3 regions of the Agrobacterium sp. GD03872 genome follow, and region 2 is predicted to be linked to each of the others. Evidence: predicted binding sites of a transcription regulator. Region 2 holds the regulator's gene; each other region holds the start of a gene.
What was found. Region 2 encodes LexA, which represses DNA repair genes until DNA is damaged. Its sites were predicted from a motif close to TGTTCNNNNTGTGTTCNG; they were not measured.

Region 1 (10,377 bases), on a different contig from region 2:
GGCTCAAGGGAAGCCTTTGCCGTGAGAGCGGTCAGCTCCGGAATATCCCAGGCGGAACGCCAGACAAAATTGCCGGCATTGTTGGCGGCCAGCGAATTGTCGGGGTTGCTGGAAAACTGCTCCATCGAGCCCAGCACATTCGGCATATAGGCGCCGGTCTGCGGAATGAGCAGATCGAAATCACGCGCGCGGTGCGCGGCAATCACGTCGGAACCATTGCCCTGCTGGATATTGACCTTGATGCCGATCTGGCTGAGCGATGCCTGGATCGCGGTGGCGAGGTCGATGCGCGGTGTCTGCGCAATCGTCTTCAGGTTCAGCGTGAATCCATTCTCATAACCCGCCTCCTTCAAGAGAGCCTTCGCCTTGGGAACGTCGAGTTTCCAGTCCGGGCTCGGAATGGCGTATTCGAAGTTTTCCGGCACCGGCACCGTGCGCGCCCGGCCATAGGGGCCCATGATGGTCTTTTCCATTCCCTTGTAGTCGATGCCATAAGCAATCGCTTCGCGGACCTTGGGGTTGGACAGGGGCTCCTTGCCGGCATTCATGGACAGGACATAAAAGCCGCCGGTCGGCACGCGCTGGATCTGGAAACCTTCCTTGTTGTTGAAGATTGCGAGGTCGGCGGCCGTCAGCGCGCTGGCGATGTCGATATCGCCGCGCTCCAGCATCAGGCGCTCCACCTGGCTTTCCGGCACATGCCGCACGATGACGCGGCGCATTTTAGGGCTGCCGGCCACGTAGTCCTTGTTGGCCTCGAGAATGATGATCTCGTTGGGCGACCAGCGATTGAGCGTAAAGGGTCCGGAACCGGCGGAATTGGTTCTCAGCCAGCCATTGCCCCAGTCGCCACTGCTTTCATGCGTCTTGAGCTCCTTGCTGTCGACGACGCTGGCGATGACCATGGCCAGACGGTAGAGAAGCAGCTCGGACGTCGTTTCGCCGGAAAGATCGATGCGTACCGTTTTTTCATCCGGCGCGCTCACCAGCTTGTCGACATTATCGGCATTATAACCAACGCGCTTGAGGTTGGCTGCGGCCGCCTGGTTCATCTTCAACAGCCGGCTGAGCGAATAGACGACGTCTGCCGAGGTTACCGGATTGCCCGAGGCGAAATTGGCCTCGCGGAGATGGAAGGTGATGCCCTTGTCATCTATCTCCCAGCGCTCGGCAAGCTGCGGTGAAACCTTGCCCGACCCATCGACCGAAATCAGGCGGTCATAGAGGTTGGACATGATTTCGTTGGCTTTTCCTTCGGTGGCCTGATGCGGGTCCAGCGACAGCACCTGCGCCAGCGACGTTCCGATGACAAGCTGGTCGTTCGGCGTCTTGGCCACGGCTGGCGCGGCCTGCACGAGCATGGCGCCCAGGGCCGTGGTGAATGCGAGACGGATCAATGATTTTCTCATACCTGCTCCTCCTACAGATCGGTAATTCATGTTTGGGAAAAAGCCGCGACGCAGCGGGGCGTCGCGGGCCAGAACGGTCAAAGATGTTTGTTATCAAGCGCTTCGATCAGCGCGGCGATGTAGCCGTAGCAGAAGGCGAAAGCGACACCGACGGGATCGCGCCCGGCAATCGTCGGCACATGGTCTGGCATGATCATGTAGCGATAGCCGAGTTCATGATAAAGCTTCAGCGAACGCACCATGTCCATGTCGCCCTCATCGGGGAATGTCTCCATGAAGGAGAGTTTGCCGCCGCTGATATTGCGGAAATGGACGTTGAAGATTTTGTCGCGGCTGCCGAACCACCTGATAATGTCGTCGATTTCCTCGCGCGGATTGTCGAGCATCTCGCCGATCGACCCCTGGCAGAAATTCAGGCCATGATAGGGGCTCTCACGCATCTGCACGAATTTCTTCAGCCCCTCGACCGTGCCGAGAACGCGGGTGACGCCCCTGTAACCCGGTGGGGTATAGGGATCATGCGGATGGCATGCCAGGCGCACGCGGTTGCTTTCGGCCACCGGCACCACACGCTCGAGGAAATAGTCGATGCGTTCCCAGTTCTCGTCTTCGGAAAGAACGCCCGCGAGACCCGGTGCCGCATCATGGTCCGCCTTGTCCCAGCGCCAGGCTTCATTGAGCGAGCCGCCGCGGCCGCGCTCCATTTCCGTGCGCGGAATGCCGATGAGGTTGAGATTGTATTTCGCAGCAGGAATACCGGCTCTCGCAATATCCTCGATCATCCTGCAGACGGCGTCTATCTGCCGGTCGCGATCAGGACCGGCAAGCAGAATATCGGGATACGACGCCTGTTCAATGGGCCGCGACGGCAGCGGCAATTGCACCATGTCGAGAACGAGGCCGAAGCTTTCGACCTTGTCACGGTGGCGCTCGAAGTCTTCAAAAGTCCAGCTCGCGGGTCTTCCGGGCGGATCGGCGTTGATATTTTTGACGCCGAGCTGCGCCCAAACCTTAAAATCCTCGTCATCGCGCGCAGCAACCTGGGTGCCGACATACATCGATTCTCTCCTCTCTCCATGCAAGTCATCATATGACATTGCATGAAATAAGATGAGTGTCGAGATGCTATTGCGCTTCAGATAGCAATCTGTAACGGCGCTGGCTCGCAAGCATATGTTCGCGCATGGCTTTTCGCGCCGCGTCCGGATCCTGCTCGACGATGGCACGCAGGATTGCCTCGTGCTCGGCCTGCACTTTGCGAAGATAATTCGCATCGCCAGTTTCCGGCAGCGTCGGGAACTGCCCGCGCGGTATGGAGCGCGAGCCGAACTGACGCAGAGCCTCCAGATAAAAGCGGTTATTCGTGGCGATCGCGATGGCCGTGTGAAACTCGTAATCGGCATCCACGGTGGTCTCACCCGCATCGATGGCGCGGGCCATTTTCCGGTGCGCCGCCGAGATTGCAGCCTCCTGCTGGGCTGTACGGCGATAGGCGGCGATTGCCGCCGCCTCCCCTTCCGTTGCAAGCCGGAACTCCAGCATCTCAAGCGTTTCGGCAATGGTTCCGACTTCGGATTGCGTCAGTTTCACGCCGGCCCATTCGCTGGCATTGCTGACGAAAACCCCCTTGTCCTGGATGGGAACGACATAGCCGGCAGAGCGCAAATCCGCAATCGCCTCGCGAACCACGGTGCGGCTCACGCCATAGCTGCGCTCAAGCTCCGGTTCAGTGGGAAGCTGATCGCCATTTTTCAGTTTTCCACTGCGAATTTCTGCGCTGAGATTATCGATGATCTGTTGCGCCCGCCTCTCCCGCGGCCTCGCTTTGTCGCCCATCATGCCACTCTTCCCTCTTGCAGAATACGAATCCCTTCGCTACTCATATGATGACATGGCAACACGTCATATGTTTTCATGTTAACTCAGGGAGGAGTTGGGATGAAGTACCATCAAGAGTTTTTACAATGGAGAATTGCCCGTCTGCCGCGAGCAGCGCGCAAGGCCTCGGCCGCTGACGGCGTTCTCACAGGGAAGTGCGACCGGTAATGACGGAAATCTCACTGCGCGGGCTTGGACATCGTTTTCTGCAACTGATCGTCAGCCTCTTCATCCTGCTCTGCATCACCTTCATCATCGGCCGGGTCATGCCGAGTGATCCGGTCGGGGCAATCGTCGGCGAACTTGCCGATCCCAAGGCCTATGAGGCCATGCGAGCGCGGCTGGGGCTCGACCTGCCGCTTTACCAGCAATTCTTCATCTATCTGCGCGGCCTGCTGCATGGCGATTTCGGCATTGCGATCCTGACCGGCAACCCCGTTACCCGCGATCTGGCGCAGGCTTTCCCCGCCACCTTCGAACTCGCCACGCTGGCGATCATCATCTCGACGGTCGTCGGCGTCCCACTCGGTCTAGCCGCCGCCCTCTTCCGCGACACCTTCATCGACAAGTTCGCGCGCGTGTTTGCGCTGGTAGGGCATTCGATACCGGTCTTCTGGTTCGGCATCGTCGGGCTGGTGATTTTCTACGCGAACCTCAACCTTGTCGCCGGCCCCGGTCGGGTCGACGTCTTCTACGAAGGCCTCGTGGAGCCGAAGACGGGATTGATGCTCGTCGACAGCCTGCTCGCAGGCGAGACGGAAATCTTTTGGAACGCGCTTGGACACATCATCCTGCCGGCGATCATCCTAGCCTATATGGCCATGGCCTACATCACCCGCATGACGAGGGCCTTCACCCTCGAACAGCTCAGCCAGGACTATGTCATCGCGGCACGGGCCAAGGGTGTCAGCCCCGCACGCACCATAACCCGCCATGTGCTGCCCAACATCGCCGTGCAGCTCATCACCGTTCTGGCGATCTCCTATGGCAACCTGCTGGAAGGCGCCGTCGTCACGGAGATCGTCTTCTCCTGGCCCGGTATCGGCCAATATATGACGAATGCGCTGCTCATCGGCGACATGAACGCAATTCTGGCCGCCACAATCGTCATCGGCTTCATTTTCATGTTGCTCAACTTCCTCGCCGATCTGGCCTACACCACGCTCGATCCCCGTACACGGGAGGCCGCACGATGACCGATATCGCGCACAACAATACCGTTGATCGTCCCAGCGCCCTGTCGCGCATCTCGACTACCACCGCGCGGACACTTCGAAAGCTCGCGGACGAACCGCTTGGAATGTTCGGCTTCGCCATTCTGGCCATTCTGGTTCTGGTCGCAATCTTTGCTCCGCTCATCGCGCCTTACGATCCTGCCCGTCAGGCTCTGGAAAACGCGCTTCAACCACCCAGCTGGACACATCTGGCCGGAACCGACGAGTTCGGCCGCGACATTTTCAGCCGGCTTGTTTATGGCACCCGCATCACCATCCAGACGGTACTGTCGGTTTCGATCATCGTCGGTCCTATCGGTCTTGCCATTGGCGTGATGGCCGGTTTCTTCGGCGGACGAACCGACGCAATCCTGATGCGCGCGACCGATATCGTCCTGTCCTTCCCCTCGCTCGTGCTGGCGCTTGCCTTTGCGGCCGCCATGGGCGCCGGTCTCGGCACGGCGATCATTGCGATCTCGCTGACCGCATGGCCGCCGATTGCGCGCCTTGCCCGTGCGGAAGCGCTTGTCGTGCGCAATACCGACTACGTCGCCGCCGCCCGTCTTTATGGCGCCTCGCCGCTGCGCATCCTGTTTCTGTACATTGCGCCGATGTGCATTCCCTCGGTCATCGTTCGCCTGACGCTCAACATGGCCGGCATCATCCTGACGGCCGCTTCACTTGGCTTCCTCGGTCTCGGAGCCCAGCCGCCGCTGCCGGAATGGGGCGCGATGATCTCCAGCGGCCGTAAGTTCATGCTCGATTACTGGTGGGTCGCCGTCATGCCCGGCATTGCCATCCTGCTGACGAGCCTTGCCTTCAACATCGCCGGCGATACGCTGCGCGACCTGCTGGATCCGCGTCATGCCCGTTCCTGATAGCTCCCCCATCCTTTCGGTCCGCGACCTCAATGTCCGTTTCGGCCGCAACACCATTCCCGCCGTGTCCAACGTCAATTTCGACGTCGGGCGCGAAAGGGTCGGCATCGTCGGTGAGTCCGGCTCCGGAAAGTCCACCACAGGCCGGGCCGCCATGCGGCTCCTGCCGAAAAGCGCAACGGTGACGGCGGAGCGGATGGATTTCCTGTCCGAGCCGCTGCTCGAAAAATCCGAGCGGCAGATGGGTGCGATCCGCGGCAGCGAGATGGCGCTGATCATGCAGGACCCGCGTTATTCGCTGAACCCGGTGCTGCCTATCGGAAAGCAGGTGGCGGAGGCCGCCGAACTGCATCTGGCGCTGACCGGAAAGGCGGCGAGAAATGCCGCCCGCGACATGTTGCTGCGCGTGCGCATCAACGATCCCGACCGCGTAATGGCGCTTTATCCGCACCAGATATCGGGCGGCATGGGCCAGCGCGTGATGATCGCCATGATGCTGCTCGCCAAGCCGAAGCTGGTCATTGCCGACGAACCGACCTCGGCCCTCGATGTCAGCGTTCGCAAGGATGTGCTTTTGCTTCTGGACGAGATGGTGCGCGAGAATAATTCCGGCCTGATCCTCATCAGCCATGACATCCGCATGGTCGCGGCCTTCTGTGAGCGCGTGCTGGTCATGTATGGCGGGCGCGTCGTGGAAACGCTGACGAAGCTGGAGGAAGCGCAACATCCCTATACGCGGGGCCTGATCGCGGCGATGCCCGATCCCCGCAATCCGGTGCGGCGTCTCAAGGTACTGGACCGTCAGGCCATCGATGCGGAGGTGATGCGATGATCACGGTAGACAAGCTCGACGTCGTCTACGGCGCAAAGGAAAAACGCAATCACGTCGTGCGCGGCGTCAGCCTCACGGTCAACAGGGGTGAAACGCTCGGCATCGTCGGTGAGAGCGGCTGCGGCAAGTCGACATTGCTGCGGTCGCTGGCGGGGCTGGAGGCCGGCTGGACTGGCTCCATCAGCTTTAACGGCAAACCGGTCGGCAAGACCCGCAGTCGCGACGAACTGAAACTGGCGCAGATGGTGTTTCAGGACCCCTACGGTTCGCTGCACCCGCGCCACCGCATCGGTCGGGCGCTCGCCGAACCGATCCGCGCCATGGGACTTGGCGATGGCTGGTCGAAGGTTCCAGCAGCCTTGCAGCAGGTCGGCCTGCCCGCATATTTCGCCGAGCGCTTCCCGCATGAACTTTCCGGCGGCCAGCGGCAGCGCGTGGCAATCGCCCGCGCGCTGATCCTCGAACCGCCGATCCTGCTGCTCGACGAGCCGACATCCGCGCTCGACGTCTCCATCCAGGCCGAAATCCTGAACCTGCTTGCCGACCAGCGCGAAGAACGCGACCTCACCTTCGTTCTCGTCAGCCACGACCTCGCGGTGATCGCCCATATGTGCGACCGTGTGCTGGTCATGCAGAACGGCGATTTTGTCGATGAGTTGACCAAGGCCGATCTTGAAGCGGGCGTTACCCATTCGGCCTATTCAGGCGAGCTGTTCGAAAGCAGTTTCCTGTAACGACCCTCCCACAACGGCAACACCTGGCGGCCCATCCACGGCCGCCCGCCTTCTCCCGTGGCGCGATTTCGGGGATTTCGTCCGACCGGCAGCGGACAATCGCCGGCAGGGGCCGAGCGTCCTTTTGGGCCGATAAATTTCACCACCGACTGCGTTAAAACCACCGGAACAATGCGTTCAGCATTTGTTCTGGATTGCTGTTTGAGTCTTTGCTAATCATTGCGACGACAGGGCAGACAATGGCCGGACATTCCGACGACTGCCGTCTCTGAACAAGGTTCTCACCCGTGGGGACAGGCAGGTTATCTAAGGATTGCTGGCATGGCGGTTGCCTATCTGGAAAAGCTCAACGAACAGCAACGCAGGGCGGTGGAGTATGGCGTTGGGCTGGCAGACGGGCACACGGCCGGGCCGCTGCTGATCATCGCCGGGGCCGGTTCGGGCAAGACCAACACGCTCGCCCACCGTGTTGCGCATCTGATCGTGAATGGCGCCGATCCCCGCCGCATTCTGCTGATGACGTTTTCCAGACGTGCCGCCACGGAAATGTCGCGGCGGGTCGAGCGTATCTGCAAACACGTTATCGGGGCGAATTCGGCAATCATGACAGATGCGCTGGCCTGGTCCGGCACGTTTCACGGCATCGGCGCGCGCCTGCTGCGCATCTATGCCGAGCAGATCGGGCTCAACATCGATTTCACCATCCACGACCGCGAGGATAGCGCCGACCTGATGAACCTCGCCCGGCACGAACTCGGCTTTTCCAAGACCGAAAGCCGCTTTCCAACGAAGGGTACGTGTCTCGCGATCTATTCGCGCGTGGTGAATTCCCAGACGCCGCTCAAGGAGATATTGCGCCAGCATTATCCCTGGGTCGCCAACTGGGAGAGCGAACTTAAAGAACTGTTTGCAGCCTATGTGGAGGCCAAGCAGGTCCAGAACGTGCTCGATTACGACGATCTCCTGCTTTACTGGGCCCAGATGGTCAGCGATCCCATCCTTGCGGACGATATCGGCAACCGCTTCGACCATGTGATGGTCGACGAATATCAGGATACCAACCGGCTTCAGGCCTCGGTGCTGATGGCGCTGAAGCCCGGTGGCCGCGGGTTGACCGTAGTGGGTGACGATGCGCAGTCGATCTATTCCTTCCGGGCGGCGACGGTGCGAAACATCCTCGATTTTCCGGCCTCCTTCAGCCCTGCTGCCGACATCATCACGCTTGACCGCAACTATCGCTCGACGCAGCCGATCCTGGCGGCTGCCAACGGCGTCATCGATCTGGCGCGCGAGCGGTTCACCAAGAACCTCTGGACCGAGCGGCAGTCGCTGGAGCGCCCGAAACTCGTGACGGTGAAGGACGAGACCGAACAGGCGAATTTCATCATCGACCAGATCCTCGCCAACCGCGAAACCGGCATGACGCTGAAACAGCAGGCCGTGCTGTTCCGCACCTCCAGCCATAGCGGCCCGCTCGAGGTGGAACTGACCCGCCGCAACATCCCCTTCGTCAAATTCGGGGGGCTGAAATTCCTCGACAGCGCCCATGTAAAGGACATGCTGGCCGTGCTGCGCTTCGCACAGAACCCGCGCGACCGCGTCGCCGGTTTCCGGCTGCTGCAGATGCTGCCCGGCATCGGACCGAAGAAGGCCGGCAATATTCTCGATGCGATTGCGACAAACCCCGAGCCGCTGCTTGCCCTTGACGAAATTCCGCCGCCGCCGAAGACCGGCGACGACTGGACATCCTTCACGCAAATGCTGGTGGGCCTGCGACAGGCGCCGTACGACTGGCCGGGCCAGATCGGGCAGGCGCGACTGTGGTACGAACCGCATCTGGAACGCATCCATGAGGATGCGGACACCCGCAAGGCCGATTTGCTGCAGCTTGAGCAGATCGCCGGCGGCTACCCCTCACGCGAGCGCTTTCTGACCGAACTCACGCTCGATCCGCCGGACGCCACCAGCGATCAGGCCGGGGTGCCGCTGCTTGACGAGGACTATCTCAGCCTCTCCACCATCCATTCGGCAAAAGGCCAGGAATGGCGCTCCGTCTTCATCCTGAATGTGGTCGATGGCTGCATTCCCTCCGATCTCGGGGTCGGCACCACCCAGGAACTGGAGGAAGAACGCCGGCTGCTTTATGTCGCCATGACGCGCGCCAAGGACAGCCTGTCGCTTATCACGCCGCAACGCTTCTTCACCGGCGGGCAGAACCAGCAGGGCGACCGGCATGTTTACGCCGCAAGAACCCGCTTCATACCGGCGACATTGCTGCAATTCTTCGAAACGGCAACCTGGCCACTGGTGTCGGCTGCCGCTTCCGAACGCAGCGCGCAGCAGATCCGGATTGATGTGGGTGCGCGGATGCGCGCCATGTGGAAATAGAAAGCGGGGCGTTCACCCCGCTCTCATGACTGGCGATTGTTTTCCGGTCGGACGCCGTTGTCAAAACTTCACGCTGGCCGTCAGGCTGACATTGAAGGGCTCGCCCACGGCATTGGCATAGCTGGTGGAACCGATGGACGAGGTGTAATAGGTCTTGTCGAAAATGTTCTTCAGATTGAGCTGCAGCGTCACCGGCTTTTCGAACTGAAGCGTGTAGGTGGCGAAGGCGTCGAAGACCGCATAGCCCGGCAGATTGTAGGAATTGTCGTTGATTCCGGCGCGCTCACCCACCGCCCGGACGCCGCCGCCGATGCGCAGCGTATTGCCGTTCGGACCGACCTCGCCGACATCATAGGCAAGGAAGAGCGAGCCGGTGTGGCGCGCCACATTCGGCAGGCGCTTGCCGGCATAGGTGGGATCTTCGAGCACGAGCGCATCCGTATAGGCATAACTCGCGATGAGATCGAGATCGTTGGTCAGGCTGCCGGCAATATCGACCTCAACACCGCGCGAACGGACGAGGCCGGCGGCCTTCACCGTCGAGACGCCGCCGACATCTTCCGAATAGGCGACATTGCGTTTGCGGGCGTTGAACAGGGCGATATTGGCGTTCAGCCCGGCGAAAAGATCGAACTTCGCGCCCACTTCGTAGGAAATGCCCTCTTCCGGATCGAGCCCGCCATAATAGGCGCCGATGGATGATTGCGGGCGGAAGGTTTTGGCCACATTGGCGTAAAGCGAGGCATTCGGGGTGAGCTTGTAGACCAGGCCGGCATTGGGAATGAGCTCGCCGCCATCCTTCTCGGTATTGACGACGAAGGGACGACCCTTGCCGGCATAGATGTCGTAATACTGGTAACGCAAACCGCCGACCGCGATCCACTGATCGTTAAGGTGCAGGGCGTCCTGCATATAGATCGAGGCGGTGGAGAGCTCCTCCGTCTGGTCGCTGTCGACCGCCCTCACCGTGGTGCAGACCGGCAAGCGGCCATAGACGGGATTGTTGACGTTGAAATTCGTGGAATTCGCGCAACGCAGCATGTC
Region 2 (10,377 bases):
TTCAATTGTTGTGATCCAAGCGGCTTCCTGCATTAAAGCCGCTCCGCGACGGAGATAAGTCTTTCGCGTAAAGCTAGGGCTTTAGGGCCATTTCTTTTACCCACGAGCGCGTCCGAAGCCCAAACTCGATCAATCTTGTTCGCAATGCACCACTGATTTAACGATGTACCACTTGCAATGAATCTTCCTCGCACCGCATTTAACAATGCTGCGCTGGCTGGTATGTCACGAACGGAGAGAGATGCAGTAATCATGATGTAGTCATGACTACATTTTGTGTACTTGTCAACGGGGAAAAAATGAAGAAACCGATAGACCTATACATCGACAACCTAAAACGGCTGGTTGGCGTGGAAACTGATACCGAACTTGCGAAGAGCCTTGCTCTATCTAAGCAGGCTATCGCCGCATGGCGGCGGCGAGAGGCAGTACCTTTAGCCCAGCAGCAAATCCTTACCGCACTATATGGCCCTGAAGCGGCCTTCAATGAAGAGATCGGCTACATAGCAACACAGCGTGAGAGGGTGGCGATCCTGTCAGCGTTCTTCCGGCTTTTTGACCAGTATCGCGATATCCTCGACCCCGCCAAAGAGAAAGACGCGTATGAAACTTGGGCCGAAGTACTCCTTGGTTTCGAGGGCGATCTACAGCACATGGTTCGTAGCGGTGGCTGGATCGGTGTGAGCGCGGAAGGCAAACCCTCCGAGTTCACAACTAGCGAAATAGCCAGAGTGGTGGCGGCCTTGGTCGAAGATCGACAAGAAAAGATGGGGTTGCTTCGTGATATGCTTCGGCCAGATGAGCTATAGGGTTCCCAATAAGGTTCCCAATCACAACATCGCAGAGCATTAGATCGTGAGAAGGTTCCCAATATATTCTGCGTAATCAGTCACTTAGCCGCTACGCGAGAATGACGCATTACGAGGTTTGCCAATACAGCGATTGGGGACCCCTATTTACGGGAAAAAAATCCAATAAAAACAACGAAATTTTGCGGTTTTCATTCCAGCTTATCTACCGGAGTTTTTGGCGCGCCATTCCCGTTTTGTTTTCGCACCTCCACAGCTTCACGAAATTTTAGGGGATTGCAGAACACATATGGAACATATAGTGTTCGTTCTGTATTTGTTTCGCGACTTCAACGACGATTCTCAAGGGTGTTTTCCTCATGCTCACGCGCAAACAGCAGGAATTGCTTCTCTTCATTCATGAAAGAATGAAAGAGTCCGGCGTGCCGCCCTCCTTCGATGAAATGAAGGACGCACTCGATCTTGCCTCCAAATCCGGCATCCATCGGCTGATCACCGCCCTCGAAGAGCGCGGGTTTATTCGCCGGCTACCTAATAGGGCTCGGGCGCTGGAAGTCATCAAGCTGCCCGAGGCTTACGCTCCGGGCGCAAGGCCGCAGCGCGGTTTTTCTCCGAGCGTTATCGAAGGCAGTCTCGGCAAGCCAAAGGCGCCGGAACCGGCCCCTGCCCCCAAGGCGCCAGCCAATGATCTCGGCGGCGCCGTCACCGTTCCCGTCATGGGCCGCATTGCCGCCGGTGTGCCGATTTCCGCCATCCAGAACAACACTCACGATGTGGCCGTTCCGGTCGACATGCTGGGTTCGGGCGAACATTACGCGCTTGAGGTCAAGGGCGATTCGATGATCGAGGCCGGCATTTTCGATGGCGACACCGTCATCATCCGCAATGGCAATACCGCCAATCCGGGCGATATCGTCGTGGCTCTGGTGGACGATGAGGAAGCGACCCTGAAACGTTTCCGCCGCAAGGGCGCCTCCATTGCTCTGGAAGCGGCCAATCCCGCCTATGAGACCCGCATCTTCGGGCCGGACCGGGTGAAAATCCAGGGCAAGCTGGTTGGGCTGATCCGCCGTTACCATTGATCCGGGTCAACCGTCATCCTCTCGAAGCGGGATCGTTGTGTAGATGCAATTCCCATTGAAGATGGCGGCATCCCGCAATTCGGCTGATTGTGAGGAAGCTGGACAGATCGTTCTTTCCATGGGCGGATTTGTTTCTTCCGGCAAAGATCGACAGCAATTTCATATGGGTGTTTCACGTGGCTTCTGGCCCGGCGGGCGGACTTTTGTGATCCCGCGCCGTCTGGCGCAAGTTTTCGGCGGCGTTGCGGGTATTGCCGACCGGGAAACAGCGGGACGCAGCGCCGTCACCGAATGGTGATACCCGAGGTGCCCGCCCCCCTGCCCTTCGTCACCCATCAACGGGACTTATGGGTGCCATGGATTATTTTCGATATTCCGCGGCGCTTCGACAGGTATAAGAAGCGCAGCATATCCGGGAGACGCGCCATGTACGATCTTTATATCGCCAACAAGAATTATTCCTCATGGTCGCTGCGGCCATGGGTATTGATGCGCACGCTCGGCATCGCCTTCGATGAAAAACTTGTCCCCTTCGGCGAAGGCGTTTCATTCGCCACCTTCTCGCCGACGGGCAAGGTGCCCTGCCTTGTCGACGAGGGCGTGACGATCTGGGAATCGCTTTCGATCGCCGAATATCTCGCTGAAAGACATCAGGGCGTCTGGGCAAGCGACAAGCAGGCGCGGGCCTGGTCACGTTCTGCCGCAAGCGAAATGCATGCGGGCTTCTCCACGCTGCGCAATCTCTACCCCATGTCGGTCGGCATTCGCGTAAAACCGCAGGGCGGCGATGCCGGGCTTGCGGCGGATATCAAGCGGATCGATACGCTGTGGAGCGAAGGCCTCGCGAAATTCGGCGGGCCTTATCTCGCCGGCCAGAAATTCACGGCGGTAGATGCCTTCTTCTGCCCGGTGGCATTCCGTTTCCAGACCTACGGCGCCGATCTTTCGCCTGCGGCGAAAGCCTATTGCGACCGACTGCTCGCCCTGCCCGCCATGCGTGAATGGTACGAGGCCGGCCTGAAGGAAGTCTGGCGCGATGCGGCGCATGAAGAAGAAATCGGCGGTATCGGTGAATTGACCGCCGATCTGCGCGTCAAGGCCTGACGAGTCATGAGGCTGGCGGCGCTTACGGCGATACCGCCAGCAGCCGGGTGACGGCATCCGGCACGTCGCGGTCAAAACGGCCGCTTTTCCAGTCGTAAGAGCGGTGTTCGCTCCATGGCCTGTCCGTTCCGGCGATTGCGGCGCGCAGCCTGCCGACGACCCCTGCCTGATCGCTGCCGGCGAAATCAATCTCCAGCGAACCGGTTCGCCGCAAAATATCGCGGTTCAGCAGCAATGCGCCCGAGCGGCATTGTGAAAAGGCAGTTCTGCGGGAAACGATAACGATATCGGCGATATCGCAGGCTTTTCCCGCAAAGCGACCGTCTTCCAGAACGACGATCCATTCACCGCTTCCGGCGCGGGCCACACACCATATGCCCTTGCGGCAGGTGAAGACACCGGGCTCCGCGTCTCTCAGGGCCTCCGTCATCTGCCGCGCGACCGCCCTCATCTCTTCCGGGGCAAGCCTGGTTTTCGCGGCAAAGGCCACCGTGGTCGCCGCGGCGTCTTTCTTGAGAATGACGGGCGGCACTGGTTGTTCCGGCAGCAGCAATGCTCTTTGCCACTGGCCATAAACGAACCCCCGCGGCTGCGCCTTCGTTGTGTAAACCTTGCCGTCCTCCAGCATCGCCACCAACTCGCCATCCTCATGGACAAGCAGATCGGGCGGATTGCGATAGGCCGTGGCCGCTGACAGGCCGAAGGCGAGCAGCAGCAGGGGAACGCCAAGAAGCGCAAGCCGGCTGCGCAGCAGCGTCAGCAGCAGAAAGCCGGCCGAAGCAAGACCCAGAAACCAGCCATGCGGCCGCCCCGTCGCCGCGCTGCCGCCCCAGGACGCCACCTCCTGCGCAACCGCGATGACGAGCGCCATGCCATAGCCCATGATCTTCAGAAACGGCGCGTCGAGCCCGAAGGGCATGAGCAGCATGGCAATCAGGCCAAAGGGCATGACGATCAGCGACATCAGCGGCATGGCCGCCAGATTGGCAAAAAGTCCATAGGTGGTGACACGCTGGAAATGCTCGGCGGAATAGATGGCCGTCGAAAGCCCGCCAATCAGCGATGTGGTGATGACACCGCCGATAATGGCGCCCGTCATTTCCGCGACAGTCATCCACACCGGCTTGCGTCCGATGTACAGGCGCTCGCGGTCGCTGCGCCAGCGGCTCCAGGCGGCATAGGCGGAGACGAGCGCTATTGTCGCGGCAAAGGACATCTGGAAGCTCGGCCCCATGATTTCCGAGGGCGACAGGGCAAGAATGACCAGAGCGGAAAGCGCAACATTTCTGAGGCTGAGCGAAGGCTGATCGAAGAGAACCGCGACCAGCATCACCGACATCATCAGCCAGGCGCGTTCGGCGGAGACGGCGAAACCGGAAATCAGATAATAGGCAAGCGTCATCAGGAGCGCAGCGAAAGCCGAGATCTTCTTGACGGGCCAGTGCTGCGCAAATGCCGGAAACAGGCTGAAGGCGAGCCTTAGCCCGACGAAAAATATGCCTGACGCCAGCGCCATGTTGAGCCCGGATATGGCAACGATATGGGCAAGGCCGGAAAGCCGCAGCGCTTCCATCGTCTCTGCCGATATCGCCTGTCTCTCATCGGTGACGATGGAGGCGGCAAAGGCCCCGGCATCACCGCCAATCGTGTTGCGGATGCGTTCGGCAATGGCGGTGCGCAGGCCATAGAGCTGCCTATCGGCCCATTCCAGCCAGTCCGTTCCAGCCTTGATATCGTCGGCCGGTGACATGACCGTTTGTGGCGATTTATAAAAGAAGCCCGTTGCGCCTATGCCTCGAAAATAGGAGGCGAAGGCAAAATCGTTGAGCCCCGGCAAGGCCGGGCCGGAAGGCGGCGAAAGCCGCGCCTTGCCGCGGATGGTTGCGCCAAGGGCGACCGGCTCTCCTCCGCCGCGCGCCAGCAGCGAAACCTTCCCCGGCGGGCGTGACAATGTCGGCGCCTCCGTCACAGCCAGTCGCACGATATATCGCCAGTCGCCGCGCGCATCGACCTCCCGACGGGTGACCGTGCCAATGACGGTGGTGGTGACGGGCGTATCCAGCACCACGGTCCCCGCCCGCCGCGTTTCGACCTCGGCGAAAAGCATGCCCAGCAAGAACAGCGCGAAAAAGCCGCAGGCCGTCGCCGCCAGACCCGAGCGATATTTCGTGAAGACTGCCAGGCCTGCGGCGATCAGACATGTGATCGCCAGAACCGGGAATGAAGGCGATGTATCGAGGGAAAACCAGAGGATCGCACCACAGCCGATGACGACCGGCACAAAAAGGAAATCATGGCCGAATTCGCGCTCCTCTGCGAAGCATGCGGTGATTTTTTGAGAGACGACAGTTCGCAGCTTCGGCCTGCCGGCAATGGCAGGCGGATCATAGATCGCGATATCGCCGGTCCGGCGCAGCGGGGACAGGATATCCGCCGTGCAGGGCAATCCGCCCTGCATCGTTTCCGCATATCCGAAATGCTGTTTTTCCCCTTGACCGAGCAATCCGCGCCGCGCCCCTGCCGCACCGGAAACAGGTTTGCAGGCGGATGCGGGGGATTGCAATGCTTTCCTTTAACGCGGCGTTGACCGAGATTGAATTGCTATCGCCGACAAAGCCGGAAGCAACGCAATTGCGTTTGCCGCAATGCACAATTTGACCTTTGGATAGCTTGGCATCGGCGCAAGGATCATATAGCTAATCGGTAGACGCTTAACCGCGGGGCGTGTCTCAACGCCCCCACCCGCATGTTTTCGGAGGATCAGTATGACGGAAAAAAGCGCTACAGTGACACTTGGCGACAAGCAGGTCGAACTCCCGGTCAGGGAAGGCACGATCGGGCCAAGCGTCGTCGATATCGGCACGCTGTATAAACACACGGGCTCCTTCACCTACGACCCGGGTTTCACGTCGACGGCCTCCTGCGAATCCAAGATCACCTATATTGACGGTGACGAGGGCGTTCTCCTGCATCGTGGCTTCCCCATCGAGCAGCTTGCCGAACAGGGCGACTTCCTGGAAACCTGCTACCTGCTGCTTTACGGCGAACTGCCGACCGCTGCGCAGAAGAAGGATTTCGACACCCGCGTCACGCGCCACACCATGGTGCATGAACAGATGAGCCGCTTCTTCACCGGCTATCGTCGCGATGCGCATCCGATGGCCGTCATGTGCGGTACGGTCGGCGCGCTCTCGGCCTTCTACCACGACTCGACCGACATCACCGATCCGCATCAGCGCATGGTCGCTTCGCTGCGCATGATCGCCAAGATGCCGACGATCGCCGCCATGGCCTACAAGTACCATATCGGCCAGCCCTTCGTTTACCCGAAGAACGATCTCGACTACGCCTCCAACTTCCTGCACATGTGCTTTGCCGTGCCCTGCGAGGAATACAAGGTCGATCCGGTTCTGGCCCGCGCCATGGACCGCATCTTCATCCTGCATGCCGACCATGAGCAGAACGCCTCCACCTCCACGGTGCGTCTTGCCGGTTCTTCCGGCGCCAACCCGTTCGCCTGTATCGCGGCTGGCATCGCCTGCCTCTGGGGCCCGGCTCACGGCGGCGCCAACGAAGCGGCGCTCAACATGCTCAACGAAATCGGCTCGGTTGACCGTATTCCGGAATATATCGCCCGCGCCAAGGACAAGAACGATCCGTTCCGTCTGATGGGCTTTGGCCACCGCGTCTACAAGAACTACGATCCGCGCGCCAAGATCATGCAGAAGACGATGTATGAAGTGCTGGAAGCCACCGGCAATTCCGACGATCCGATCATGCAGGTCGCACTGGAACTGGAAAAGATCGCCCTTTCCGACCCCTATTTCGTCGAAAAGAAGCTTTATCCGAATGTCGACTTCTATTCGGGCATCACGCTGAAGGCGCTCGGCTTCCCCACGACCATGTTCACCGTTCTCTTCGCACTCGCCCGCACCGTCGGCTGGATCGCTCAGTGGAACGAAATGATCGAAGATCCGCAGCAGCGCATCGGCCGTCCGCGCCAGCTCTACACGGGCGCCGGCAAGCGCGACTACGTTCCGGTCTCCAAGCGTTAAGCTGGAAAGCCATCTAACAATGAAGGCCGGCGGGTTTCATCCGCCGGCCTTTTTTATGATGCGCGCGGAGCGATCGGGGATGCGCCACAACGCCGGAGACCTGCTTGAGTTTCGGTTGGTGGATTGCCGAGGACTTCTTGCAGCGGGACCACGCGTGGCGGCCGGCACTTCCGTGACCGGCGCGGCATCGAGCGCCGAGGGGATCTTTAGGTAAAGCCGTGGATGAACGGGTTACATCGAAGCGGTATTTTTGCTCTTCAGGACATCGAGAAGAATAGCCGCGCCGGTTTCGCCCGGAGGCACATCCGTGTGCAAACGCTGCTGTACCAGCGCATAACCTTCCAGCATCGCCCGCCTTTCGATCGTGTCGGAAGACAGGCGCTCGGCCCAGCGCAGCATAGAGCCTGCCCTGACCACCTCGTTGAAATATTCCGGCACGAGGGCGTAATCGGCAATCAGGTTCGGCAGGGCGCCAGTCCAGGTTTTCACCCGCTTGCTGAGCATGGTGAAAATCCAGTCGGTCTTATAGACGGAGATCGTCGGCACGCCGGCGAGCGCGAGTTCGAGAATGACGGTGCCGGATGCGGCAACCGCCGCATCGGCCTCGGCAAAGGCATTCCATTTGAAGGCAGCGTCGGCGCCGATTTCCGGCCTTATATCCTCCGGCCATGACGCCGCCATCTCACGGATGCGGTTTTCCTGACGTGGCACGGTCGGCAACAGAAACCGCGTCGGGCCGTTGCGTTCCACAAAGGCCTTCGCGGCCTCCTGAAACGGCTCCATCAGCCGCGTCGTTTCGGTGGAACGCGAGCCCGGCAGGAGAAGAATGGTTTTCGGCTGACCGTCGGCTGGAAGCAGCCGCGCGGCGCGCTTCTGCCGCACCGCCAGCACATCGGCATCAACACTGAGACGATGGCCGACAAAGCTCGTCGGCGGGCCGCCGAGACGCCGCATTGCCTCCGGCTCGAAGGGTAGCAGGGCGAGGACGTGATCGACATAGGAGAGCATCGCCACCGCGCGATACTCCTTCCATGCCCAGACACTGGGGCAGACATAATTGACGACCGGCAGCTGCGGCAATTGCCGACGAACTTTCTTGGCCACACGATGGGTGAAATCCGGACTGTCGATGATCAGCAGAACATCCGGTTTTGCTGCGGCGATAGCCGCTGCCGTCTGGTTGATCCGCGCAATGAGCTTCGGCAGCTTTTTGAGAACCTGTGTGAAGCCCATGATGGAGAGTTCGGAGTAGTCGAACAGCGAAACCAGCCCCTGCGTCTCCAGCGCCTCGCCGCCGACACCCAACAGCTCGATGGGACCCGGATATTGGGCCTTGAGCGAGCGGATGAGATCCGCACCCAGAAGATCACCGGAAACTTCTCCGGCGATAACCGCAACCTTTAATGCCGCTGTCATCCGATCATGTCTCCGCCAACCATGTCTCCGCCGAGTGACGTGTCGATACCGCAGACGAATATGCCCGCAGCATCGGCGGCTTTCAACATCGCGTCGCGATCGAGCACCAGCGCCCGACCGGCCTCGACGGCGATGCCCGCCAGCCCGGCTTTCCGGGCATTTTCGACGGTCTCCATGCCGATTGTCGGCAGGTCGGCGCGCACATCCTGCTGGGGTTTGCACAGCTTGACCAGCACACCCCTGCGGCGGGGCGAGATGCGGCCTTCGGCCCGCAGCGCCGCGACACGCGCCAGCATGCCATCCGTACCCTCGACACCCTCAAGCGCGACGATACGGCCACCGACGGAGACCGCCCCCTGCCCGACATCGAGCTTGCCGAGTGCGAGTGCCGCCTCGGCCGCCTTGCGAATATCCTTCAGGTCTTCTTCGGCGGGCTTCTGCGCGCCGAAAACACCGGTCGTCGCCAACAGGCCCGGCGCGATCTCGTGCGCGCCGATGACTTTTGCGCCGAGCGTGCCGATAATCTTGATGACCATCTGCAGAACGGCGTCGTCGCCGCTCGACAGCAGCGTTCTGACGATGGACGGCAGTTTGAGCAGGATACCGACCGTGGGGCGGATTTCCCGCCATTCCGGCCGCCGCGCAACGGCGCCGGACAGCACGACGCGATCTACCTGATTTTCACGCAGCAGGCGACCGAGGCCCGCGACATCACCGACACTGATGACGGCATTGTCGAAACCGCTCCAGTCGAAACGGGAATCGTCGCGCAGCCGAACAATGAAGGGGTTTTCACCCATCTCACGGGCGGCGGTCGCCACATAAAGCGGCAGCTGGCCGCTACCGGCCACAATGGCGAGACGCCCGCCGCCTGTCACGGCTCACTTGCCCCGGTTGGGTGACGAGATCGCGCGATCGCTGTCCGCACCGATGAAATCGATGATTTCAAGCGCCTGTGGGCAATCCAGATAGTCGTTACGGTCGATTGCCGCCGCATTGCCGCGGATCGTGCCTTCTGCCTCGAAAATCTGCTTGTAGATGCGCCTGACCTTATGGATATCGGCGCGCTCGATACCGGCGCGCGTCATGCCGACGACGTTGAGACCGCCGAGAATGCCGGGATTACCGTTCAGCATGCCATAGGGAATAACGTCGTAATTGACCGCCGACAGCCCGCCGATGAATGCCTGACGGCCGATGCGGGTGAACTGGTGTACGGCACAGCCGCCGCCGAGGATGGCGCGATCCTCGATGGTGACATGACCCGCCAGCATCACATTGTTGGACAGGACGATATGGCTGCCGAGACGGCAATCATGTGCCACATGCGAGTTGGCAAGGAAAAGATTGTCGTTACCGATAATGGTCTTGCTGCTACCGTCGGAACTGCCGGCATTCATCGTCACGCCTTCGCGCATGATGCAGCGCTCGCCGATCTCCAGCGTCGTCTCCGAACCGTCGTGGCGAACCGCCTGCGGCGTGCCGCCGATGACCGCCATGGGATGGACGACCGACCCGCGGCCGATGACCGTCAGGCCGGAAACAACGGCGTGATTGTGCAGCTGGACATCGTCATGCAGCGTGACTTTTGCGCCGACATAGCTCAGCGCACCGATGACGACGTTTTCACCGATCACCGCGCCGTCTTCGATCACGGCCGTCGGATGAATTCTGGCCGAGGCGGCAATCGTGCTCATTGCTGGTCCTCGGGGATCATCATCGCGCCGACATCGGCCTCCGCCACCAGCGCGCCGTCCACCTTCGCCTCGCAATGAAATTTAAAGACATTGCCGCGCTGGCGCTGCTTGACGACATGGATTTCCAGACGGTCGCCGGGGATCACGGGCTTGCGGAAACGCGCATTGTCGATGGTCATGAAGTAAACCAGATGACCGCCCTCACCCTGGCTGC
Region 3 (10,377 bases), on a different contig from region 2:
GGCAAGAACATTGTCGTCATCATTCCTTCCTTCGCCGAACGTTACCTCTCGACCGCGCTTTTCGAAGGTCTTGGGCTCTAAACACATCATCCGATGCGCGCAGTCGCGGACCAAATGAGCGAATATTCGATATGCCGCTGGCCTTGCCGGCGGCATATCGGTTTTCAAGACGCCTCGCATTCGACCGCGCCCATGCGATGCCTTTCAAATCCTTTTTTGCCTGTCCCTACCCCGAACGTCTGAATTCATTGGAGGGCATGCGCCATACTTCCAAGAGCAACGCCCAAGCACCAAGGTTCTAGGCCACCACCGTCAGCCTTTCGCCTGCGATACGATAGGACACCGCTTCCGCTATATGGATGCGGCCAACCGTCTGCCTGCCCTCCAGATCGGCCAGAGTGCGGGCAACCTTGAGAATGCGATGATATCCCCGCGCGGAAAACTTCAGCCGTTCGGCGGCATCGCGCAACAATTGCAGCCCGGATGCATCCGGTTCGGCATATTTTTCGATCAGCGCCGTCGCACAGCGGGCATTGGTGCGGATGGCAGGAAACCCCGTTGACGCATAACGCTCCTGCTGGGCAAGGCGCGCCCGGGCCACACGGGCCGCAACCGCCGCGCTCGGCTCAGATGCAACGGGTCGGATGAGATCGGTAGCGGAAACGGCGGGAACGTCGATACGGATATCAATACGATCCAGCAGCGGGCCGGAAATACGGGCCTGATAATCGGTCACACAGCGCGGGCCTCGGGCGCAGGAGAAACCCGGCTCTCCCGCCATGCCGCAGCGGCAGGGGTTCATGGCGGCCACGAGCTGGATTTCCGCCGGATAGCTGACGCGGTGATTGGCGCGTGCGATGATGCACTCGCCGGTTTCCAGCGGCTGGCGCAGCGCATCCAGCACCTGCGGCGAAAACTCCGGGAACTCATCGAGAAAAAGAACGCCGTGATGGGCAAGCGAGGCCTCACCCGGTTTGGCGCGCAGCCCGCCGCCGATCAGCGCCGCCATGGTGGCGGAATGGTGCGGGGTGCGGAACGGCCTGCGATCCGAAAGCTTGCCGCCCGATAATTGGCCGGCGATGGAATGAACCATCGACACTTCCAGCAACTCCGCCGCCTCAAGCGGCGGCAGGATGGAAGGCAGGCGGGCGGCGAGCATGGATTTGCCCGAACCGGGCGGACCGACCATCAGCAGATTGTGGCCGCCAGCCGCCGCCACCTCCAGCGCGCGCCGGGCGCTTTCCTGCCCTTTGATATCCGCCAGATCCGGCAAATTAACCGGATTGGCGCGGATGGCGGCTGTCGGGCGCGATAGGAGCTGGGTGCCACGAAAATGATTGGCAAGCGCTATGAGGCTGCGCGGGGCGAGAATATCGATACCGGCGCCGGCCCAGGCCGCCTCCGGCCCGCTTTCAGCGGGGCAGATCAGGCCCTTGCCGAGGGCATTGGCCCCCATGGCGGCCGGCAGCGCGCCTGAAACCATGCCGATGGTGCCATCGAGATTGAGTTCGCCGAGAACCACATATTGGCCAAGCGCTTCCGCCGGTATGGCGCCCAAGGCGGCCATGAGGCCAAGCGCAATGGGAAGATCGAAATGCGACCCTTCCTTTGGCAGATCGGCCGGTGCGAGATTGACAGTGACTTTTTTCGCCGGCAAGGCCAGCCCCGAAGCATGCAGGGCGGCCTGAACCCGCTCCCGGCTTTCGGCCACCGCCTTGTCCGGCAGGCCGACAATCTGGATGCCGACCTTTCCGGGTGCGACCATGACCTGCACCTCGACGGGCACACCCTCTATGCCCTGAAATGCAACCGTGTTGACCCTTGCCACCATGGCCTGCCCCCGCAAACCGGTCGCGCCATCAGAACCTCATGCTCCGCGGCCGCCACCCGCAAGCAACGTGCCACAGAGCAAAGAATAAAACAAGAACATTCGGCGAACAATTTCTCGCTGACGATGTATTTTAGTTGTGTCTAGTTGTGCTTGCGGAACAAAGCTGGATCGGCGAGAGGTCGCGTCAGAAATCCTGAGATTCGCGCTTTTTCTCGATCGCATCCCACAACAGGCTTGCGACATCGGCGCCGCCGAATTTCCGCACTTCGCGGATGCCGGTGGGCGACGTGACGTTGATTTCCGTCATATAGTCGCCGATCACATCAATGCCGACAAAGAGGAAACCGCGTTCACGCAGGGCGGGACCGATGCGGCGGCAGATTTCCTTTTCGCGCGCCGTCAATTCCGTCGGCTCCGGCCGGCCGCCGGCATGCATGTTGGAGCGGGCATCGTTTTCCGCCGGCACGCGATTGATCGCGCCCACCGGTTCGCCATCCACCAAAAGGATACGCTTGTCGCCCTTGCGGACGTCAGGCAGATATTGCTGGGCGATATAGGGTTCGCGGAACATCTGGCCGAACATTTCAAGCAGGGAGGAGAAATTGCGGTCGTCGCGTGCCGAGTGGAAAACGCCCGCGCCGCCATTGCCATAAAGCGGCTTGAGGATGATATCGCCCATTTCGTTGCGGAAGCGGGCAATTTCGGCCACATCCTTGGTGATCAGCGTCTTCGGCATCAGATCGGCGAATTCGGTGACGAAAATCTTTTCCGGCGAGTTGCGCACCCAGGCGGGATCATTGACAACAAGCGTCCTGGGATGAATGCGCTCCAAGAGATGGGTGGAAGTGATATAGGCCATGTCGAAGGGCGGATCCTGGCGCAGATGGATGACATCCATGGTCGACAGATCGACACGCTCCGGTTCGGACAGGGAGAAATGATCGCCCTTGATGTCGCGCAGTTCCATCTGCTCGACGGTGGCGTAAATCTTGCCGTCACGCATGGAAAGACGCTCGGGCGTATAGTGGAACAGCCGGTATCCGCGCGCCTGCGCCTCAAGGCTCATGGCGAAGGTGGAGTCACCGGCGATGTTGATGCCGGAGACATGATCCATCTGGATCGCGACGTTCTTGATCTTCGCCATGCGCATTTTCCTCTTGCGGCATGCGGACGCTTCGCCGGTCCGCAATGCCCATTGCCCCGTCTTTTCAAGCTTTCTGGCAGGACCGGAAAAACGCCGGAAGTGCTTCAGAAAACCCTGAAGATGTAGGGCAGCGACCGTTCAAAGGCAACTGCTGCAAGCGGTGGTTTGTGTGAGTTTTATTGAACCTTCACAAATCTGCCGGCGATGCCACATGGGCCCGCCGGCTGCGACATGGCACAGGGTTCAGGCCGCCAGCTTGTAGGAGCGGCCGGCAAACAGCTTGTTCTTGACGCGGTAGGCCAAGGCCAGCGCCTTGGGGAACGGACGGCGCATGAAGGCGACCTTGCGGACATAATCATCCACCCGCCAGGTGGCCCATGTTCCCGCAGGAAAATAAGCAACGTCGCCCACGCGCAGGATGCTGACAGAACCGTCTTCGGCCGTTACATGCACCTCGCCTTCCAGAATATAGACGGTTTCGTCCCAGCCGAAGAACCAGCGGAATTCGCCCGCGGTGCAATCCCACATGGCGGTGCTGGAGGCGCGGTCGCCGCTTCGGGAGTGATCCGCCGCGCGGGCGTGCGGATTACCGGAGATGATCCAGTCAGGATTGATGGGGGCCGGCTGGAGCCGCAGATCCGTGCAGGATGCACTGACGACGGTTTCGTCTTTTTGTCTGCGCAGATAGGCCGGCAAAACCGGCACCGTGCGGATCGCCATGGTTGCAGCCGCCGCGAACATCATTTTGAACGACATATGAAAAAACCCCCGTGATATATTGGAGGTCTTCTATCATCGGGATCGTAACAAAGCGGTTTTGACAATCGGCGCAATTTTAATCATCGCGCCGATTTCTTCCGATGCGCTCAGGCCGTCGCCAGCTGAACGGATTGCGCGCCGACCTGCTCCGTCTTGCCGGCAATGCGCTTGCCGGTTTCACCGGAGAAGAAATGCAGCTTTTCCGGCGCGATCGTGACGGAGAGCGCGGAGGGAACCTCGACATCCGGCGGAAAGGCCACGGTCAGCGTCTGGTCGCCGATCGTGCCGTGGATGAGGCGTTGCGAACCCAGCTCCTCGATATAATCGACACGGAGGGCGAAACCCTGCTCACCCGCAGCGGCCAAGCGGAAATCCTCCGCGCGCATGCCCACTGTCACCGGCCCGGAGACTGGGGCGAAGCCATTCAATGCAAAGAGCGACGGACCGATGGCGAGGCTGTCGCCATGCAATTCGCCATTCAACAGGTTCATGGCCGGGGAGCCGATGAAGCTCGCGACGAAGGTGGAGGCCGGCGTGTGATAGACATCCAGCGGCGCGCCGATCTGTTCGATGCGGCCGCCATTCAGCACCACCAGACGGTCGGCCAGCGTCATGGCCTCCAGCTGGTCGTGGGTAACATAAATGGAGGTGGTGCCGAGGCGCTTTTGCAGGCGCTTGATTTCGCCGCGCATGGAGACACGCAGCTTGGCATCGAGGTTGGACAAAGGTTCGTCGAACAGGAAGGCCGCCGGTTTGCGCACGATGGCGCGGCCCATGGCGACACGCTGCCGTTGACCGCCGGAAAGGGCGCGCGGCTTGCGATCCAGATAGGGTTCGAGCTGCAGCATACGCGCGGCTTCGGCCACACGCGCGTCGATTTCCGCCTTTGGAGTCTTGCGGTTCTTCAAGCCATATTCCAGGTTCTGGCGCACCGACATATGCGGGTAAAGCGCATAATTCTGGAATACCATGGCGATATCGCGGTCGGCGGGATCGGCCTGATTGACCACCCGGTCGCCGATCTTCACCGTGCCTTCGGAGATGTCCTCCAGCCCGGCAACCATGCGCAGAAGCGTGGACTTGCCGCAGCCGGAAGGGCCGACGAGAACGATGAACTCACCGTCCCTGATGTCGATGTCGACGTGATGCACGGCGCGCACGCCGCCATGATAATCCTTGCAGACCTGACTGATTTCTATCGCGGCCATTTCGGTCTCCTTATTTATCGCTCTCGGTGAGGCCCTTGATGAACCAGCGCTGGAAAATGACGACGATCAGCACCGGCGGCAGCATGGCCAGAACGGCAAGCGCGAAAGCTTCGTTGTAATCGGGAATTTGCGAGCCGACCCAGACCTGCAGGATCGACTTGATGCCGCGCATCAGGGTGAAGAAACTCTCATCCGTCGTCATCAGCATCGGCCAGAGATACTGGTTCCAGCCATAAACGAACATGATGATGAAGATCGCCGCCATCATGGTGCGCGACAGCGGGATGATGACATCGATGAAGAACTTGAACGGCCCTGCCCCGTCGATGCGGGCGGCCTCCAGCAATTCTTCCGGAATGGATTTGAAGAACTGCCGGAAATAGAAGGTGCCTGTCGCCGAGGCGAGAAGCGGCACGATCAAGCCGGTATAGGAGTTCAAGAGGCCGAGTTTGCTCATCACCTCATAGGACGGCATGATGCGCACTTCGAGCGGCAACAGCAGCGTGGTGAAAATGATCCAGAAGGCAAGCGTGGCAAAGCGGAAGCGGAAATAGACGATCGCATAGGCCGCCGTCATCGACAGGACGATCTTGCCGACGGCAAAACCGATGCCGAGGATCAGCGAGTTGATCACCATGTTGAGGCCGGTGATCTGCCCGGTGAAACCGCCCTTCTGGGTCAGGACCTTTTCATAGGTCTCGACGAAATTGTCGCCGGGAACGATCGCCAGACCGCTGCGGTGAATTTCCGCCGCCGTATGCGTGGAGGTCATGAAAGCCACGACAACAGGCAAAATCAGGAAAAGCGCACCTACTATCAGCACCAGATGATCGAGGGGTTTTGTCTTGTACATCGTCTTTTCCCTCAATTGTAATGGATGCGCTTCTCGATGAAGCGGAACTGGATAATGGTGAGGACGAAGACGACCAGCATCAGGATGACGGACTGTGCTGACGAACCGCCAATGTCATTGCCGCGGAAACCATCGAGAAACACCTTGTAGACCAGCGTGATCGGGTTATTCGCCGCCTTGTCCTTCACCATAACGTCGATGACGCCGAAGGTGTCGAACAGCGCATAGGTGATGTTGATGATCAGCAGGAAGAAGGCCGTGGGCGCCAGAAGCGGCATGATGACCGTCCAGAACCGGCGGAAGCCCGAACGGCAGTCGATGGCGGCTGCCTCCCGGACGGAAACGGGCACACCCTGGAGGCCAGAGAGGAAGAAGATGAAATTATAGGGAATCTGCTTCCAGACCGCGACCACGACCATGGCGAAGGCCGTATCGAAATAATTGAGGCCGACCTTCATGTCCCAGCCGAAAAATGCGGCCATTTTGACGAAGGGGCCGATATGCTGGTCGAAAAACATCATGCCGATGAGGCCGGCGACCGGCGGCGCGATGGCATAGACGGAAATCAGCAATGTCTTGTATGTCGAACTGCCGCGAATGACCGCATCGGCCTTGACTGCCAGCAAAAGACCGAGCGCCAGCGAAAAGAAGGTCACCAGCACGGTAAAAACGACCGTGAACTTGGCGATATTGAGATATTCCGGATTGAATATCGCATCCGAATAATTGGCGAGGCCCACGAATGAGGCCCCGAACCCGAAAGGGTCTTCGAGATAAAAGGAAGACTGGATGGCCTGAACGGACGGCCAATAGAAAAAGATGAAGATCACCGCAAGCTGCGGCGCCAGAAACAGATAGGGCACGAAAGACGAGGAGAACTGCACGCGCTTCATGCCGGCTTCAGCGGGCTTGGCGGGTTTTCCAGCCTTTGCGGACCAGCCGGATAAAAACCGGCGCGGTTGAGACGATGTATAGGCCACGCTTGCGCCTCCTTATCCAGAAGCGAGCCTCCCTTCCATCGGAAAGGAGGCTCGACAACGATCGTTGGTTTCGAAAAGATCGATCAGCCGGCCGTCTTGGCGAAACGGGCCAGAAGGTCGTTACCTTCCTTCTCGATGATCTCGAAAGCAGCCTTCGGCGTGACTTCGCCGGAGAAGATGCGGTTGTATTCACGCTCCATCACGGCGCGGATCTGCGGATAGAAACCGAGGCGATAACCCTTGGACCATTCGCCGCCCGGCAGCGAAAGCTGCTGGATACCGACTTCCGCGACCGGCTTTTCCTTGTAGAAGCCTTCAGCCTTGGCCTTTTCGTAAGCAGCCTTGGTGATGGCGACGTAACCGGTAGCCTTGTGGTAGAAGACCTGGATTTCCGGCGAGGTCAGGAACTGGAAGAAGTCAGCCACGCACTTGTTTTCGGCTTCGGACTTGCCGGACATGGCGAAGAGGGCAGCGCCGCCGATGAAGGAGTTGGTGCCAGCGCCCTTGATGGAACCCCAGTAGGGAAGGAAGGTTGCCGAGAACGGCATGGTTGCCGTCTTCTGCAGGCCGCCGAAAGAACCCGAAGAACCGATCCAGAAGGCAACCTTGCCTTCTTCGAACGGCTTCTGGTTGTCGTTCCAGCCGGCGCCGTAATAGGCGAACAGGCCCTTGTCCTTCCAGTCCTTGAGCTTGTCGAACATCATGACGAGGTTCGGGTCGGTGACCTTGAGCTTGGTGTCGGCGACGCTGTCGTAACCGTTATTGTTGGTGGCGAACTGGATGTTGTTGCGGGAGAAGAAATTCTCCGTGAACTGCCAGGTCAGCTGCGACTGAACGAGCGGAATGTAGCCGGCTTCCTTAAGCTTCGGCGCAACCTGCTCGAACTCTTCCCAGGTCTTCGGCGCCTCGACGCCGGCCTTCTTCAGGGCTTCGTCGTTGACATACATGATGGGAGCGGAGGAGTTGAACGGCATGCCGACAAACTTGCCGTCGGCAGCAGCGTAGAAATAACGCACGCCGTTGATGAAGGCCTCGCGGTCGAACTTGTAACCGGCCTTATTGATCAGGTCTTCGGCAGGAATGACAGCGCCCTTGGCGTTGATGATGGTGGCGGCGCCAGCGTCAAAGACCTGGAGGATGTTCGGCTGTTCGCCAGAGCGGAAAGCAGCGATGCCGCTGGCCAGCGCTTCTTCGTAGGAGCCCTTGGAAACCGGCGTCAGAGCGCATTCCTTCTGGGCTTCGTTGAACTTCTGCGAGACTTCGTTGATGACTTCGCCGTTACGGCCACCCATGCCATGCCACCAGGTGATGTTGGTCGCAGCCATGGAAGACGTCGCCGAAATGCTGACGGCCACCGCGGCCATGGAAATCTTCTTCAACATTACTAAATCCTCTCCACCATTTATTGGTATGAGGATGCGAATAGAGGCGTTCCATGACGCCTCTTTAACAGTTTCATGTCAGATTTGTTACGGCGCCTCTCAATAGCCTCCGCTCCCGCAAGAACGCATAGCTCAAGCACCGTCTCGCACTATCGGACGGGCCGGATTTCCGACAACCGTCGCGCCTGGCCGCACATTGCGCGTGACCACCGAACCGGCGCCGACAATCGCGCCGTCACCAATGGTGATGCCGGCCAGAAGGATCGCCCCGCCGCCGATCCAGACATCTCGCCCGATCGTCACAGGCTTTGCGATTTCAATGCCTTGTGCGCGCGGCGCGGGGTCCAGATGGTGTTCCGCGCAATAGATCTGCACCGCAGGCCCCAGCATCGCGCCATCGCCTATCGTGACCTTCGCGGAATCGAGAATGGTGCAACCGGCATTGAGATAGACATTCTTGCCCAGCGTGATGTTGATGCCGTAAGCGCAATGAAACGGCGCCTCGAGAAATGCACCCTCCCCGACAAAAGCAAAGAGCGCGCGCAGCAGCGGCGCAATCGCCCCGCGCTCATCCGGGGGCATCGTATTGTGCTGGTGGACGGCCCCTCGTGCCCGCCAGCGCAATATATCCAGCTCGGCATCCATGCAGCTGTACCATTCGCCCGCGGCCATCTTTTCCCGCTCGGTGGACATTGGTTCCCTCCCCTCAAAAGGCGTCGATAAAGTGCTGCGGCAGGCGTCGCGGCGAAACGGCGATGATATCGAAACGCAGCGAAAGGCGCCCGGCATCCTTGCGCCGGGAGAGCCAGAGATCGGCCGCGGCCCGGATGCGTTGCTGCGAATGGAAACCGACGGCGTCGACAGCCACGGCACCCGACGGTCGCGCCTTGACCTCGATTATGACGAGCAAGTCCTTCTTGCGGGCGATGAGATCGATTTCCCCCAGCCGGGTGCGATAACGAATGGCGAGGATGCGATATCCCTTTACCAGCAGATAAAGAGCGGCCCAATATTCCGCGGCATGGCCGCGTCGCTCGGCCTTGCGCCTTTTGTGAGTGCGCCCGTCAGCGGCCATCCGTTTCCTTCATGTCCAGCAGCCTTTGATAAAGCTCCTTGCGCGGCAGGCCCGTCAGCTTTGCCGCTTCACCTGCCGCCCTGGCGGCGGGCATGCTGGCGACGAGATCCTTCAGAAGCTTCTCGACATCCTCGATATCGGGAATCTCGTCATAGGAGGGCGGCTCCACCAGAAGCACGATCTCACCCTTCACCACGCGGTCGCCATCGTAATAATCGGCAAGTTCGCCGAGCGTGCCGCGCCGGAATTCCTCGAAGGTCTTGGTCAGCTCGCGGCAGACCACGGCGCGGCGGTCGCGGCCGAGCACTTCCGAGGCAACCTTGACAGAAGCGCCGATGCGATGCGGCGATTCAAAGAAGATGAGAGTGGCGGGAATTTTTGCCAGTTCGGCAAAACGGTCGCGCTTGCCGCGGTCCTTCACCGGCAGGAAACCTGCGAACAGGAAGGCGTCACTCGGCATGCCAGAGCCCACGAGGGCTGCGAGCGGCGCGGATGCGCCCGGCACCGGCACGACACGGTGGCCGGCTTCAAGCGCCAGTTGGCCGAGGCGATAACCGGGATCGGAAACAAGCGGCGTTCCGGCATCCGAGACCAGCGCCACGGATTTTCCCGCCTCCAGCGCCGCGATGAGCTTCGGCCCCGCCTCGTTTGCATTATGCTCATGATAGGCAAGCGGGCGCGTGCGGATGCCGTAACGTTCGAGCAGGATGCGGGTGACGCGGGTATCCTCGCAGGCGAGGACATCGGCCGAGGCCAGCGTTTCCAGCGCACGGATGGTGATATCGCCGAGATTGCCGATGGGGGTAGCAACCAGATAAAGCGCCGGTTCCAGCGGCCGCGCAGGAATGGTGGCCGCGCCGATCCTGAAGCTCTTTGTCGCATCGCTGGTGTTGTTGTTCGATATTTCTTCCGTCACACGGCTTCCAATCATTCTGGCCGATCATTCCCGGCCGGTCGCTCCGGTTTCCTCTCTTTATGGGCAATTGAAAACCGGCGAACAAGGTCCACGGATGCCCCTAGCCTGTGGATCGTGCTGTATAGCAGCAAAATGAGCCGCAGCAGAGGCACTCGGCTCTTGCATTTTCTGCAATAACTCTGCCATTTTGCCCGTCCACATTGTCCGGCTTTTCCGCCGGTGAAGACTC

Region 1: N5D22_RS23360 (ATP-dependent helicase) is a predicted target of LexA. The motif match lies at 7,120-7,137, and genes of this name have one in related genera.
Region 3: N5D22_RS05885 (YifB family Mg chelatase-like AAA ATPase) is a predicted target of LexA. The motif match lies at 1,912-1,929, and genes of this name have one in related genera.

The regions. Positions count from the first base shown of each region.
Region 1 is NZ_JAOCCY010000017.1:70,786-81,162, forward strand. Features, by position in the region: gene N5D22_RS23325 (ABC transporter substrate-binding protein) at 1-1,361, opposite strand, end outside; gene N5D22_RS23330 (mannonate dehydratase) at 1,487-2,467, opposite strand; gene N5D22_RS23335 (FadR/GntR family transcriptional regulator) at 2,535-3,248, opposite strand; gene N5D22_RS23340 (ABC transporter permease) at 3,455-4,483, shown strand; gene N5D22_RS23345 (ABC transporter permease) at 4,480-5,379, shown strand; gene N5D22_RS23350 (ABC transporter ATP-binding protein) at 5,366-6,211, shown strand; gene N5D22_RS23355 (ABC transporter ATP-binding protein) at 6,208-6,945, shown strand; gene N5D22_RS23360 (ATP-dependent helicase) at 7,267-9,333, shown strand; gene N5D22_RS23365 (TonB-dependent siderophore receptor) at 9,394-10,377, opposite strand, start outside.
Region 2 is NZ_JAOCCY010000004.1:246,029-256,405, forward strand. Features, by position in the region: gene N5D22_RS12255 (hypothetical protein) at 300-809, shown strand; gene lexA (transcriptional repressor LexA) at 1,169-1,891, shown strand; gene N5D22_RS12265 (hypothetical protein) at 1,947-2,189, shown strand; gene N5D22_RS12270 (glutathione S-transferase family protein) at 2,318-2,995, shown strand; gene N5D22_RS12275 (ComEC/Rec2 family competence protein) at 3,018-5,453, opposite strand; gene gltA (citrate synthase) at 5,761-7,050, shown strand; gene lpxB (lipid-A-disaccharide synthase) at 7,282-8,466, opposite strand; gene N5D22_RS12290 (LpxI family protein) at 8,463-9,344, opposite strand; gene lpxA (acyl-ACP--UDP-N-acetylglucosamine O-acyltransferase) at 9,348-10,163, opposite strand; gene fabZ (3-hydroxyacyl-ACP dehydratase FabZ) at 10,160-10,377, opposite strand, start outside.
Region 3 is NZ_JAOCCY010000002.1:380,139-390,515, reverse strand. Features, by position in the region: gene cysK (cysteine synthase A) at 1-81, shown strand, start outside; gene N5D22_RS05885 (YifB family Mg chelatase-like AAA ATPase) at 299-1,831, opposite strand; gene gshB (glutathione synthase) at 2,016-2,975, opposite strand; gene N5D22_RS05875 (cupin domain-containing protein) at 3,219-3,731, opposite strand; gene N5D22_RS05870 (sn-glycerol-3-phosphate import ATP-binding protein UgpC) at 3,842-4,942, opposite strand; gene ugpE (sn-glycerol-3-phosphate ABC transporter permease UgpE) at 4,953-5,795, opposite strand; gene N5D22_RS05860 (ABC transporter permease subunit) at 5,807-6,775, opposite strand; gene N5D22_RS05855 (extracellular solute-binding protein) at 6,859-8,157, opposite strand; gene N5D22_RS05850 (sugar O-acetyltransferase) at 8,290-8,850, opposite strand; gene N5D22_RS05845 (YraN family protein) at 8,864-9,232, opposite strand; gene rsmI (16S rRNA (cytidine(1402)-2'-O)-methyltransferase) at 9,222-10,163, opposite strand.